Regions from separate parts of the Rothia endophytica genome, predicted to be linked through region 1. Evidence: riboswitches for the same ligand, from Rfam matches in the RefSeq annotation. Region 1 holds a riboswitch; the other holds the start of a gene.
What was found. Region 1 has a riboswitch for S-adenosylmethionine ahead of ABD982_RS03015 (hypothetical protein). Riboswitches for the same ligand answer to the same signal wherever they lie in the genome.
Positions count from the first base shown of each region.

Region 2: another riboswitch for S-adenosylmethionine. It lies ahead of ABD982_RS07165 (O-acetylhomoserine aminocarboxypropyltransferase/cysteine synthase family protein); the one in region 1 lies ahead of ABD982_RS03015 (hypothetical protein).

Region 1 is NZ_BAABKP010000001.1:658,437-665,585, forward strand. Features, by position in the region: gene ABD982_RS03005 (amino acid permease) at 81-1,565, shown strand; gene ABD982_RS03010 (thymidine kinase) at 1,743-2,360, shown strand; SAM riboswitch class IV at 2,426-2,543, shown strand; gene ABD982_RS03015 (hypothetical protein) at 2,560-2,982, shown strand; gene ABD982_RS03020 (hypothetical protein) at 3,125-3,739, shown strand; gene ABD982_RS03030 (TrlF family AAA-like ATPase) at 4,341-7,149, opposite strand, start outside.
Region 2 is NZ_BAABKP010000002.1:141,100-148,248, reverse strand. Features, by position in the region: gene ABD982_RS07170 (S9 family peptidase) at 1-1,585, opposite strand, end outside; SAM riboswitch class IV at 1,796-1,910, shown strand; gene ABD982_RS07165 (O-acetylhomoserine aminocarboxypropyltransferase/cysteine synthase family protein) at 2,017-3,360, shown strand; gene metX (homoserine O-acetyltransferase MetX) at 3,379-4,629, shown strand; gene ABD982_RS07155 (alpha/beta hydrolase) at 4,701-5,387, shown strand; gene ABD982_RS07150 (RNA-binding S4 domain-containing protein) at 5,384-5,605, opposite strand; gene ABD982_RS07145 (glycine--tRNA ligase) at 5,744-7,126, shown strand.

The DNA of each region.
Region 1 (7,149 bases):
TTAGCAAAACTGTTGGGGTAAGTTCTTGGGTCCTGGTGTAATCCTCCAGCATCCTAACTACCGAAAGCAGTACGCTCCTTATGTCTACTGATGCAGTTCCCACTCCGGTTGGTGAGAATAAAGAAGAGCTGAAGCGCGGCCTGCGCAGCCGTCACCTCTCCATGATTGCTATTGGCGGCGCTATTGGCACCGGCCTCTTTGTCGCTTCAGGTTCCACCATCGCAACCGCTGGCCCCGGCGGCGCTCTGCTCGCCTACTCGCTCATCGGCATCATGGTGCTGCTCCTCATGCAGTCCCTGGGCGAAATGGCAGCCAACCTGCCCGTAGCAGGCTCCTTCCAGACCTTCGCTTCACGCTACGTCTCAGAGTCCTTTGGCTTCGCTATGGGGTGGAACTACTGGTTCAACTGGGCCATTACCGTTGCCGCAGAACTGGTCGCTGCCGGCGTCATTATGTCCTACTGGCTCCCCGGCGTCCCCGGCTGGATCTGGGCGGGCCTCTTCCTCTTCATCATCTTGGGCATCAACATTCTTTCAGCTCGTGCTTACGGCGAATCAGAATACTGGTTGGCCGCCATCAAGGTGCTCACAGTCATCGTCTTCCTCATTGCAGGTATCCTCATGATTTTTGGAATCCTGGGAAATAACGAGGCGGGCTTTGGTAACTGGACCGACGGCGAAGCACCCTTCAAGGGCGGTTTCATCTCCATCTTGGCCATCTTCATGGTCGCTGGCTTCTCCTTCCAAGGCACCGAAATGATTGGTGTTGCCGCTGGCGAATCAGAAAACCCCCGCCGCGACGTCCCCCGTGCCCTCAAGAGCGTCTTCTGGCGCATCATGCTCTTCTACATTGGTGCTATCGCGGTGATCGGTACTCTGATTCCTTACACCAACCCCAACCTCTTGCGCGCTGATGAAACCGACATCGCTTACTCGCCCTTCACCATGGTCTTCGATAACCTGGGTATCGCGCTCGCAGCTTCCGTGATGAACGCGGTCATTCTGACCGCTATCCTCTCTGCCGGTAACTCAGGCCTCTACGTCTCATCGCGTATGCTCTACTCCCTGGCAGTCGAGGGCAAAGCACCCAAAATCTTCATGCGCGTCAACAAACGCGGCATCCCCATGCCCGCCCTGCTGATGACCGCAGCTATCGGTCTCTTCGGCTTCGTCACCGCACTCGTAGGCCAGGGTGCCGCTTACACCTGGCTGATTAACATCTCAGGCCTCTCCGGGTTCATCACCTGGGTGGGCATTGCTATCTGCCACTACCGCTTCCGACGCGCCTACGTCGCCCAGGGCTTCGATGTGAATGGCCTGCCTTACAAGGCACCGCTCTTCCCCATCGGGCCCATCGTTGCGTTGCTCATGTGCCTCTTGGTCATTGGTGGCCAGAACTATAACGCCATCTTTGAGGGCCACTGGTTCGAGGTTGTCTCAGCCTACATTGGTGTACCTATCATCATTGGCGTCTACCTGGTCCACAAGATGGTCAGCGGCTCAAAGACCATTCCCCTCAATCAGGTGGATGTCTCTGGCATCGAGGTGGAACCCGTCAAGGGCTAACCTCAAACTGAACGGTGGCGGGGCGGGCGGGCTCTCGCCGGCTGCAAGCACGTCCACTCCGCCACCACTGCACCAGCATGGCTCACCTTTCGCTCGCGAAGGGGAGCCGCCATGCTGGTGTTTTTGTTTGCGGGTAGACTGGTGCCGTTTGATTTTTCTGGTGAAAGGGTAGCGCACGTGGCTAAGCTGTATTTCCGTTTTGGGGCGATGAACTCGGGCAAGTCTACGGCCCTGCTGCAGGCTGCCTATAACTATGAGGAGCGCGGTCAGCGCGTCCTGCTAGCTAAGCCCCGTGTGGATACCAAGGGTGATGCCCTCATTGTTTCTCGCCTGGGCGTGACCCGCCATGCTGACTTCCTTATTGGGCCCGAGGACTCAGCTAAGGGTCTCTTTCATGCCGCTGCTGAAGTAGCTGAAGACCCTGACCGGATGCATTGGCACCTGCCCGTCTCATGCCTGCTAGTAGACGAGGCACAGTTCTTGACCTCAGAACAAATCGATGACCTGATGCGCATTGCCGTGCTGGAGGACATCCCAGTACTTGCCTACGGTATCCGCACCGACTTTCGTACTCACGCCTTCCCCGGTTCTGCTCGCCTGCTTGAAATTGCCCACACTCTTGAAGAACTTAAGACTATTTGCCGGTGCGGCCGTAAAGCACTCTTTAACGGGCGGACGCTGGACGGAAAGTTCATCTTCGACGGCGACCAGGTGGCCATCGACGGCGTGCACGTGGGCTACGAGTCCCTGTGTGCTACCTGCTACCTGGAAGAATCTGGCGGCGCGCTGAGCTAGGCATCCATCATTTTTCTGCAGGATGCTTGAACTATTTCGTAAAGCTCTGTTAAAGTAGTAATCACGATTCAGAAGCCCAACGCTAAGCCCTTTGACTTGTTGGCTGGCAACCGCCTTTCGCAGACGGTGCCCTTAAAGGAAAATCGGTCACCCGGCTCAAATGATCCGGTGAAAGTAGCGATTATTTTAGGAGGCCCTCATGGGTCAGCTTTCTTTTTCTTCTTCCAATGCCGATGCAGAAACCACCAAAGAACGTGTTGGTACCCGCTGTATTCTTCACACTGCCGGTCACGGAATTGTGCCTGCTGTTGGTATGAACGCTTCAAACATGGTGTGGGAGAAAGCCACTGTCACTGCCCGTCGCGGCACCCGGTTGCGGCTGCAAACAGCGGATGGTGCATCTTATTTCTGGCACCACGACCCGCAGCGCGTGGCTTACCTCTGCGCTCCTGAAGCCGGCGAGAACTCTGATAGCGAGACTCATGGGGAGGCGGCTACAACGGAGCTGCTGTGGAATTCCACCTATAAACTTTTGGGCAGGCGTTTCGATCATGGTTTCGCACTGGCACACCTTTCGGATAAACCGCTAGATGGCTGCGAACTAGCGTCCTCTCTTTCCTAGGAAAAGATAGATCAATATAAGGGGTGGTGGGCCAGACTTTCTGGCCCACCACCCCCTATTTTTGGAACTAATGGATAGTTTTAGTGAGGTGTGCGGAGGCTGTGTGCTGTTAGCCTGGAATCACTACCGAGAAGGGAAGACAATGAAGTCTTATACTGGACTGACACTTCTGGCTACCACCGTTCTCTTGGCCGGGTGCGGCTCATCTGGCACAGGAACAACAGATAATGAAACGGTAACCCCACCTGCTTCGTCAGCTGCTGCGGCAAACTCTTCGGTGCCTACGCCGAGCCCGATGCCTTCGGCTACTAGCTCATATGAGGCCCAGCCTGATCTAGTTGAGGTGACTACTACTTTCCCGGTGGGCAAGGAGGTGGCGGCCGATGAGAAAATCGGTATCTTGGTCAGCCCAACCGGCAATATTGGGTGTGACATCTGGGCGGTGGAGGGTCTCGCCCGGTGCGGCGTGAAGTCCTATTATGATGAGGCGAAGTACCCGACCGGTGATATTACTGGCCCTGCCTGGGTCTTTGCATTAGATGATGAGCTGGATGAGGTATCGCTGAATTCGCGTGGTGATGCCATGTTCTTCATGATGGGGGAGCACGAGGGTAATGCCCCGCAGGTTGTTGAGTACGGTACGACTGCTACCTACGGTTCGATTGAATGCCGCTCTGAGGAGGAGGCGATGACCTGTACCAACACTAAAACCGGTCACGGTGTAACTATGAGCCGTGAAGGCTATTCAACCTTTTAGGACCACTATTAAAAAGCTGGTAGCCTTCCCTTTTGGGAAGGCCACCAGCCTTTTTTATAATCTACTTACTTGAGCTTAGTCAGCTCACCGTTCAAGGTAGCACTCGGGCGCATTACCTTATCTGCCAGCTCGTCTGAGGGCTTGTAGTAGCCCCCCCCAGGTCCACGGGCTTACCCTGAACCTCCAGCAGCTCAGCCACAATAACCTCTTCTGAGAAGCCAGAGCCTAAGTAACGGTGGAAAAAGAGAGGAAGCGGAGGTCATAAAGGCTACACCCTGCAGGTGGTTGACCACGGTACGAAGCTACGTACTGTTCGATGCAGTATCGCTCTAAGGAAGAGGCAATGACCTGTACCAACATTAAAATAGGTTGTGGAGTAGAGATAAACAGTGACGGTTATAGAACTTTATGTGTAGACCCGTAAAAAGATTAAGCCAGAACCATATGCTTTGGTGTGTAGATTGACTTGCTCCTATAGATGTAGATAGTTCAAAAATTAATTTTGACTACCTATATTTGACTATAAAATCACGTAATATTTAGTAAATAATTTAAATGTGAAATAATACATGCCTCAAAATAAATGGTCGCTGAACTAGCGTTAAACAAATTTGTCATACTTTATTCGCCTATTGTCGAAAGCAGTTCTAGTTCCTTCGAGAATATTTATTGATGTGTCAGCTATATTGAATTCTGCTATACATCCAGAATCAATATAAAAACGTTGACCATCTGAATGGCAATGAATAATTTGATCTGCGTCTCCTACAATAGCTAAGTTGGCATTATGGGTAACAACTATAGTTTGTCTTCTCCCTGAAGCAAAATGAAGCGCGGGAACTAGATTTGAAGCAATCGTTTCATTATCAAGATTTTCTTCTGGCTGATCCAAAAGCAACGGTGTATTTCTTAAGTCCACTACTAAATAAAACATAGTGAGAATTAATCCACGTTGACCTGGCGATAAATGTGAGAGAGGTAACCCATGTCCAGTGATGCCAAATCTGACACCTAGCCAATCTAGATTTAATATAGTCATAAGGAAATCAGATAAACTAGTCCCTCTGTTGAATACATCTCTAGGATCCCTAGAGTCGCCACCTCCATCGCCCCTAAATGAATTAATTCTAGTAATGAGCTCTCGTAAAACTAAATTTATATTATTGAAATCTGAAACATCTAAATTTTCGTAAATTTCAGATGCCCATTCTTCGAAAAGTGAGCTTTTGTTTTTATTAATCAGACCAAGCAACGTATCCCAAATATTTTTGGAGACAATTTCAGTTGAGAACTCAAGGCCAATATCGCTTAGTATAGGAATTCCTTCTATATATTCAGCTGCAGGTTGGTATAAAGATTTGACAAACTCACTTTGTTGTCTAATTGTATGATGTATTTCTGAGGAAATATTAATCAAATCCTTTTCGATTTTGCTAAGCGTTCCAGGGATCGACTCAAGTCTTAGTAGTCTTCCTTCAATTTCCTTGATTGAACCTGGTTGCTGTTTAGATCCAATTATCAGGTCCTTTCGATTTTCGAGCAAATTAAGATCTTCAATTTTTGCCTGCCGTTCCCCATCTAGCATTCGCAATTGATTCTCCTGTGTGTTGAGTCTTATCTCCAGTTCATCCATCTCTGCGTTAATTTCATAAACTTTTTTTTCTAGTGCATCTGTAGCTTTTTTTGTCTTTTCGATAAGGCTATTAATTACTTCATTTTTTATTTCGATATATGCGATATTTTCTGAGCTGTCAGATATTTCTTGATAGTCAGTGTTAATTTTGTGAACTTGATTTTCAATCTTGACTAAGCGTTCAGCGAAGGCGGTCATGCTTGTGAGCCGTTCTTTGCTGGTGGAAATATTATGAATATATTCCAGTTTCAATTTCTTTTTTGATTCTATTTTTTCTTTGATTTGAGAAACTGTTTTTGAAATATCTGAAATTTTTGAGGATACATTATTTGAAATATCTGACTGGTTCGTATCGGTTGAGTTACTCAATACAGAGATTTCATTTTTTAACTCACTGATAGATTGATTAATGTTTTTGAGATCAGCTTTCTTGGTGTTTAAAATTGAAGAAAGATCGGTCTCTTTGTTGTCCCATTTAAAGCTGACATTTTTTTGATAATCATCTATTATCTTTAAAAGATTTCCACGTAAAGATGAAATTCTTTCCTGAAAGACTTTAGTTTTCGATTCAAGTAATTCATCGAAGTCACTCTTATTTTCACGGTCTTGGGTTTTGATATGAGTAAAAAGAATATTTTTTAATTCGCTTTCAAAAGCCTCTGCCTCAGTAACCTGGTAGTTACATACTCGCTCAACGAACATTTGAGGAAGATACTCAACTTTAACTTCGGTACTTGTGTCAAACTCTTCGTTGAGTGCGACAGACCTTTCGATACCGTTCTTCCAAGTTAGCTTAGCTGTATATCGATCAGCTTTAGATTTACTGTGAGGACTTAAAAATCTTTTTTTGTTGAGAAAAGCAAAATCAGAGTTGCGATTTGAGTTCCCAGCAAGAGCAATGCAATCTAGAAGCGCAGATTTTCCTTGCCCTTTGTTCCCAACTATGGCTACAAAGCCAGGGTTTAGCTTTAGATTATGATTAAATAATTCCAAGTCTGGATTATCAGATTTAATCTCAATTTTATTAATAAATTGATTTGGTGACTCTCTGATTTTTCTTATAGATTTTGGTAGAGATCCAACAAAAACTCTTCGGTCAAACTCGCTCAAAGCGTATTTTAGACCCTCAAAAGTCGTGATAGTGTTAATCCATGTGGAGCAGTTGCCGATACGCATAGACTCAGAAGATTCAGCATTATAATGAGCATCGCTGCAGTCTAGAATTTTGTGGGTTATATTGTGTCTTTTGAAGGATTCAACTTCATTTGCCCAATTGCTATTGTCAATATAAGCAGAGAAAATAAAATCGGATGTATTAATTAGATTTTTTTTCTCTGCAATTGACTGCCCATTCCATTTGATGGAAGACCATTCACTTTTTCCGATACCTAATAAATAATTACCTCTGAGAAACGAGTTATCAAGTGCTTCTTCAACACTTTTTAACGTTGTGTTTAGGTTATTAAAACCTTCCTGGAGGTCCGATCCGTAATCTACCAGCTTCTCAGATGGTACTTGAGCTTTGATTTGTTTGCCTAAATCGATTATTGAATCTTTGTCAATTACTGCATTCCATTGTTCTTCTGTGTTATTAGGTGAAAGTTTGTATTTAGATTCAATGCGACTTAGAAACTGGTTTCTGATTTGGCCCGGCGCCAGAGTATTGTTAAAAATTACGTGTAGGTTTACTCTTGAGAGGCTATTCTTAGACCCTCCGAAATGACTCAAGCGCATTTCGATAACAGGAAGGAATAGTTCAATATTGCTCATTCTCCCT
Region 2 (7,149 bases), on a different contig from region 1:
TCTCGCCACCGCCGCGGATATGAGCAATCACAAATACAGCGCCGCGGTCGAGGACGCTCAGGCGGGCTACAGAGAAGTAAGGATCCATTGAAGCTTCATAGGAACCATAACCGTACTGAATCACGGGGTGCGGTTGTGTCCTATCCATATCAGCTAGGTGCATGACAGAAAGAGGAACCATGGCGCCGTCGGCAGCTGGCGCCCACATGCGGTAAGCGGTGTACTGATCACGCTCGTAGCCCAGAACCGGTGTTTCCCGGCGTAGCACCAGCTCATCGGTATCAGGGAAGTAGTCATAGACACTGCTGGGCGTGAGGAAGGAGGTGTAGTTGAGGCGAATCACCGGGGACATAATGTTCATCCCTGAACAGGAGGAGGTGTAGAGCTCCTCACTAAAGCCGCCGGGCTGAGTAAACTCGATACCGCGGGGGTTGCCTACGGCGAGCTGATGTGACAGTGAGCTGCGGGGTGCAACAAAGACCTTAACCGTGGTGTTCTCCCGCGCCATGACCGCAAGGTGGTTGCGCGAGAAGCTAACGCTCTCGATGCGTACATCGTCGCGGTGCGGCATAAGAGCCACCCAATCAGCCCGCAGACGCTCAAAGGGTACATAGGCCTCGGGGAGAGGGGCTATGACGATTTCTGAGTTGGGCGCATCAAAGTCATGGGTGAGCACCAGGTAGGCTCTTCCATCGACATCGATGATGTCGGTGCTGTACTCAATCCTTTGCTCCCTGCTAATAATCAGCGTGGGCTCTACCTCGCCTAACTCGTGAATATTGACCACGCGGGTTTCAGTGTACTCAGAGTTACCGGAGGTCAACACCACGTGGGTACGGGAGGACGACATCCCCGCTCCCAGCCACATGCCCTGATCCTCTTCGGTATAGAGAGCAATGTCATCAGCCGGGCTACTTCCCACTCGATGAGCACGAATCTGATAGGGGCGCCAGGAATCATCGGCTACAGCATAGATAAGGTGGTTAGCGCCCGAGGCAAAGAAAGCTCCGGCGAAGATATCTTCAATCTTTTCATCCAGCATCTGGCCGGTTTCAAGGTTTTTAAAGTGCTGGGTGTAGCGCTCATCGCCGGTGTCATCGACCCCAAAGGTCAGCAGTCGTCCGTCGCGAGTAACCTGGAAGGAACCTAGTGAGAAGAAAGGTAGGTCTCGGGCAAACTCGTTGCAGTCCAGCACCACTTCTTCACCCTCAAGCGGCTGACCGGGCACCACCTGCGGTGGTGTATAACGCTCAACAACGCTGCCTTCTGTTAAGGCAGGAACCCGGCACATAATGGGGTACTGCTCGCCGGCCACCGTCCGATTGAAATACCACCAAGCACCCCTGCGGGAGGGAACGGACATATCCGTTTGCTGAGTGCGGCCTTTAATCTCTTCAAAAATAGCGTCGCGCAGCGGCTGCTGATCAGCGGTAACCCCATCGGTGTAAGCATTCTCTGCTGCGAGATGGGCAAGCACCTCTTCGCTCTCTTTATCACGCATCCATTCGTAGTAATCAATGAAAGTATCGCCATGATGAGTGCGCTCGCTGGCGATGCGCGGGGGACGGGGTGGGGTGAGCGTCATGAGATGCCTTTCTGATGGTTTCTTCTCCAGTCTAGTGGAGAGAGGTTTCCCCATAAGAGCAGGAGCGCGCTCCTAGTCCGTGCGTGGTCTTAATCCAAACTGTGTAAGAGTGAAAGTTACACCTGCGTAACTTTTGCAACAAATGAAACATGCTGACATCTTGCGGTGCTTTCTTGACGCCATCAAACCCGCTAAGGAAGACTAACAACAGGTCAAGAGCGCCAGCACTAAGCCTCAGCTAGCTGGCCGGCAACCCTCCACCTGCGGTGGGGTGCCCTGAGTGAAGACCTGACACATCCCAGACGGGCATGTGTAAGCGCGGGACCGATGTGCCTTCTCCTTTGGTGCATCACCTTCCGGTAGACCGGGAGTTACGGCATGCGGCCCCACCTTGCGAGATATTTTCCTCACTAGAGACTGGAGCTACCAACATGACGACCTCACAGAACATCCCTACTCCCAGCAAGCCTGCCGGCTGGAAATTTGAGACCCAGCAAATTCACGCTGGTCAAGAACCTGACCCTGTCACCGGTGCACGAGCTTTGCCGATTTATCAGACCACCTCTTTTGTCTTCAAGGATTCACAGCAGGCGGCTAACCGTTTTGCTCTCTCTGAGCTGGGCCCCATCTATACCCGTATTAATAACCCCACCCAAGAAGCGGTAGAAAACCGTATCGCGGCCCTAGAAGGCGGAGTGGGAGCGCTGCTGCTCGCATCTGGTCAGGCAGCTAATACTTTCTCGGTTCTTAACATTGCCGGGGCAGGGGATCACATCGTTGCCTCGCCCTCTCTTTACGGCGGTACCTACAACCTCTTCAAATACACCCTGGCGAATTTAGGCATTGAAACCACTTTCGTTGATGACCCTGCAGACCCCGACAGCTGGCGCGCTGCTGCTCGCCCTAACACCAAAGCTTTCTTTGGGGAGACCCTACCCAACCCCCGCGGGGACGTGCTGGATATTGAACCCATTGCAGAAGTAGCTCACAGCGTGGGTGTTCCCCTTATCGTGGATAACACCGTAGCAACACCTTATCTGCTGAACCCCATCAAGCACGGTGCTGATGTTGTGGTGCACTCTGCGACCAAATATCTAGGGGGCCACGGAACCTCTGTGGGTGGTGTCATCGTGGACGCAGGCACCTTCGACTACGGCGCTTACCCCGAAAAATACCCCCTCTTCAATCAGCCTGATGAGAGCTATCACGGCCTGGTCTACGCCCGCGACCTGGGTAAAGACGGCGCCTTTGGCGTCAACCTCTCTTACATTTTGAAAGCCCGCGTGTCCCTGCTCCGTGACCTGGGAGCATCAATTTCTCCGACCAATGCCTTTAACATAGCGATCGGGATCGAGACCCTCTCACTCCGCATGGAGCGACACGTGCAGAACGCCGCTGCAGTTGCCCGCTTCTTATCCGAGCATCCCGCAGTTGAATCGGTAGTTTACTCGGGTTTGGAAAGTTCACCCTACTACGGGCTGTCTCAGAAATACCTATCCCGTGGCGCCGGTGCAGTCCTGGGTTTCACTCTCAAGGACGCGGATGCTCCTACCGCCCAAAAATTTGTAGATGCGCTGTCCTTACACTCCCTCCTGGTCAACATTGGCGACGTGCGCAGCCTGGTAGTACACCCGGCGTCCACCACGCACAGCCAATCAACGCCAGATGAGCTAGCCGCCATCGGCATCAATCCCGCCTTTATTCGCCTCTCGGTGGGTATTGAGCATATCGATGATATTTTGGCTGACCTCGAACTGGGCTTCGACGCACTTTAAAGTACGAAAGGTAAATCGATGACGATTAAAACCTCGACCACTGATACCGCTGCTGGCACCCGTGAGGACGGCGTACTTAAGTACGCCCCGATCGGCGACCTAGCCCTTGAAAACGGTGAAACTCTGCCCGATGTCGTCATTGGCTATGAAACCTGGGGAACCCTCAATGAAGCCGGCGATAATGCGGTGTTGATTCTGCACGCGCTGACCGGTGACACCCACGTCTCTGCTGGTCGCGCGGCTTCGGATGCTCCGGCAGAAGTGCGGGCGGCAGCTGAAGCAGGTGGTTGGTGGCCTACCGCTGTGGGCCCAGGGCGAGTCATCGATACCGATAAGTACTTTGTGGTGTCCCCCAATATGGTGGGGGGGTGCTACGGCTCAACAGGACCGGCTTCCCCCTCACCCCTTTCCATAGATCCTGAAGGCAAACCCTGGGGCTCCCGCTTCCCAGCTGTTACCATTCGGGACAGCGTCCACGCCGAGAAGGTACTGGCTGATCAGCTGGGCATTACGTCTTTTCACCACGTGGTGGGCGGCTCACTGGGTGGAGCGCGCGCCATTGAATGGGCGGTGACTTACCCCTCCCTGGTGCGGTCGGTAGCTGTGCTGGCTTCGGGTTCGGCAGCTACAGCCGAACAAATTGCCTGGGGGCACATGCAGAATCTAGCGATACGCCAGGACCCCAACTTTGCCGGCGGCGATTACTACGACGGCCCCGCTCCTGATACCGGGCTGGCCCTTGCCCGACGTATCGCGCACACCACCTACCGTTCGGCGGCTGAACTGCACTTCCGGTTTGGGCGCGACGAACAGCCGGGCCACGAGGTACTTGCCCCCAAGTACAGTGAGCGCGGCCGCTACCAGGTGGAAAACTACCTGGATTACCATGGGCAGAAGTTGACCGCGCGTTTTGACGCCAACTCCTACCTAGCGATCAACGAGGCGCTACTGAGCCACGATGTGGCACGTGGTCGCAGCAATCTTGAGAAAGCGCTGGCTCTTTCCACCTGCCGATGGACGCTTGCCTACGTTGACTCGGACCGCCTCTTCTTCCCATCCGACACCCAGATTATTGCTGCCTCCCTGCCGCAGCCGGTGGAGCCCGCCGTGATCCATTCACCCTGTGGACATGACGGTTTTCTGATTGAACACCGCCAGCTGGAGCGTATTCTGCTGCAGAGTTTTGAGGCGCAGGACGCCGCAGACGGGCAGAAGACTCGCTCAGCCGGCCGCGCCTACCCACACAAGTATTTGAGGGTGGTCGCCTAACTATAATGCTCGGCAAAAGCCCGGGGAAGCTATGTTAGGTTGGAAAAAACACCCCGCCCAAAGGAAAACTTATGTCCCAGTACCTGGTTGATTTTTCAAATGCCGAGCCAGCACGGGCAGGCACCCACCTGGTGGTGCTCTTGCACGGTTATGGTTCTCACGAACGAGACCTTACCGGGCTGATCCCTTACCTTCCATCCGATGAGGTAACCTACGCGTCCCTACGTGCCCCTCAACCGGTAGGGTATGCCCTCCCCGCAGACGCTGAGAGCGCTTATGCTGGCCAAGCTGCCATGGGCTACCAGTGGTGGCCGCTGAATGCTCAGCTAGAAACGGTTGGCTTTCGAGCCATCGAGCTGGCGACCGACTATGTACTGGACTGGCTAGAACCCCTAGCTGCTGACCACAAGAGCGTTACCCTGCTGGGCTTCTCCCAGGGCATGGCCGTGGCGACATCCGTGGCCCGCCGCCGTCCTGAGCTTATTACTGCGGTGGTAGGGCTTTCTGGCTACGCAGTAGATGGCGGTTCTGATTACTTTAGGGACGCCGAGCTCACCGGGAATCAGAAACTACAACTTTTCTGGGGGAGGGGAGACTCAGACCCCGTCATCACCGCAGAGAAGATTGAATTCACCCAGCAGTGGGCGGGGAAGTATACCCGGGTGGAGCAAGAGCTTTACCCCGGCTTAGCCCACGGCATCGCTGCTCAGGAGTTGACTCATATTTCGGCTTATTTGAGTGAAAAGGTGCTGGGTTAGTCCCTTTCTACCTGCACTGCCATACCATTGAGCTCCACGACATCCCCGGGGTGGAGCTGTTTACCGCGCTGTTCACAGATTTCATCGTTGACCTTGACCAAGCCATCCTGAATGACAATGCGGGCGTGGGTGCCATTTTCTACCAGGTTAGCCAGTTTCAAGAACTGACCTAGACGGATTATCTCGTCACGAATAAAAACAGGTTCAATGTTGCTCATACCCCATACTTTACCGCCCCATACGCCCCGGTGTGTGCGGTAGGCTGGTAGGTGCACGCCTCCACAGATGAGCGTGCATTTTTTGCAAATCCAAGCACGCCACAACCGGTGGCGCAGGCTCATAGGAGTATCCAACACATGGCAGCGAAGTCCACGCTCGATAACGTCATCTCACTCGCGAAGCGCCGCGGGTTCGTCTTCCAGGCAGGTGAAATCTACGGCGGTTCCCGCTCAGCCTGGGACTACGGCCCCCTGGGCGCAGAGCTCAAAGAGAACATCCGTCAGCAGTGGTGGCAGACCTTTGTCCGCGGACGCGAAGACATGGTGGGTCTGGATTCCTCCATTATCCTGCCTAAGGCAGTGTGGGAGGCTTCCGGGCACGTAGCAACCTTCACCGACCCCCTGGTGGAGTGCCTCTCCTGCCACTCACGCCACCGCCAGGACCACCTGATTGAAGCCTTTGAAGCCAAGAAGGGCCGCGCACCTGAAAACGGAATGGACGATATCGTCTGCCCTAAGTGCGGCAATAAGGGCCAGTGGACCGAACCGCAGAACTTCTCAGGTCTCATGAAGACCTTCTTGGGCCCGGTGGATAATGAAGAGGGCCTACACTTTATGCGCCCCGAGACCGCTCAGGGTATCTTCGTGAACTTCAACAACGTGGTGACTGCCTCCCGCAAGCGCCCGCCTTTCGGCATCGGTCAAATCGGCAAGGCTTTCCGCAACGAAATCACCCCCGGTAACTTCATCTTCCGCACCCGTGAGTTCGAACAGATGGAAATCGAGTACTTTGTGCACCCCGACGATGCACCCAAGTACTACGACCAGTGGATTGAAGACTGCTGGAACTGGTTCATTGACCTGGGTATCAACCCCGATAATATGCGCAAGTTTGACGTCCCCGACGACGACCGCGCCCACTACTCAGCTGGCACCATGGACCTTGAATACCGCTTCGGTTTCCAGGGCGGCGAATGGGGCGAGCTGATGGGCGTTGCCAACCGCACTAACTATGACTTGGGCGTGCACAATGAGCACTCCAATGCCAAGCTCGAATACTTTGACCAGGGCACGGGCGAACGCTACGTTCCCTACGTCATCGAGCCTTCCTTCGGTTTGACCCGCGCGATGATGGCTTTCCTGGTGGATGCTTATGTCGAGGATGAAGCACCCAACACTAAGGGTGGCGTGGATAAGCGCACCGTGCTGAAGCTGGACCCGCGTCTGGCTCCCGTCAAGGCTGCCGTTCTACCCCTGTCCAAGAAGGAAGACCTGGTTCCTTCAGCCAAGAAGCTGGCCAACGAACTGCGCCGCAATTGGAACATCGACTACGATGACGCCGGTGCAATCGGCCGCCGCTACCGCCGCCAGGACGAAATCGGCACCCCCTTCTGCATCACGGTGGACTTCGACACCCTCGAAGACCAGGCAGTTACCATCCGTGAGCGCGATACCATGGCTCAGGAACGTGTTACTCTCGATCAGGTCACCGCCTACTTGGCAGCTAAGCTAGCTGGCTAAAGAGTAGATAACCTCACATAAAA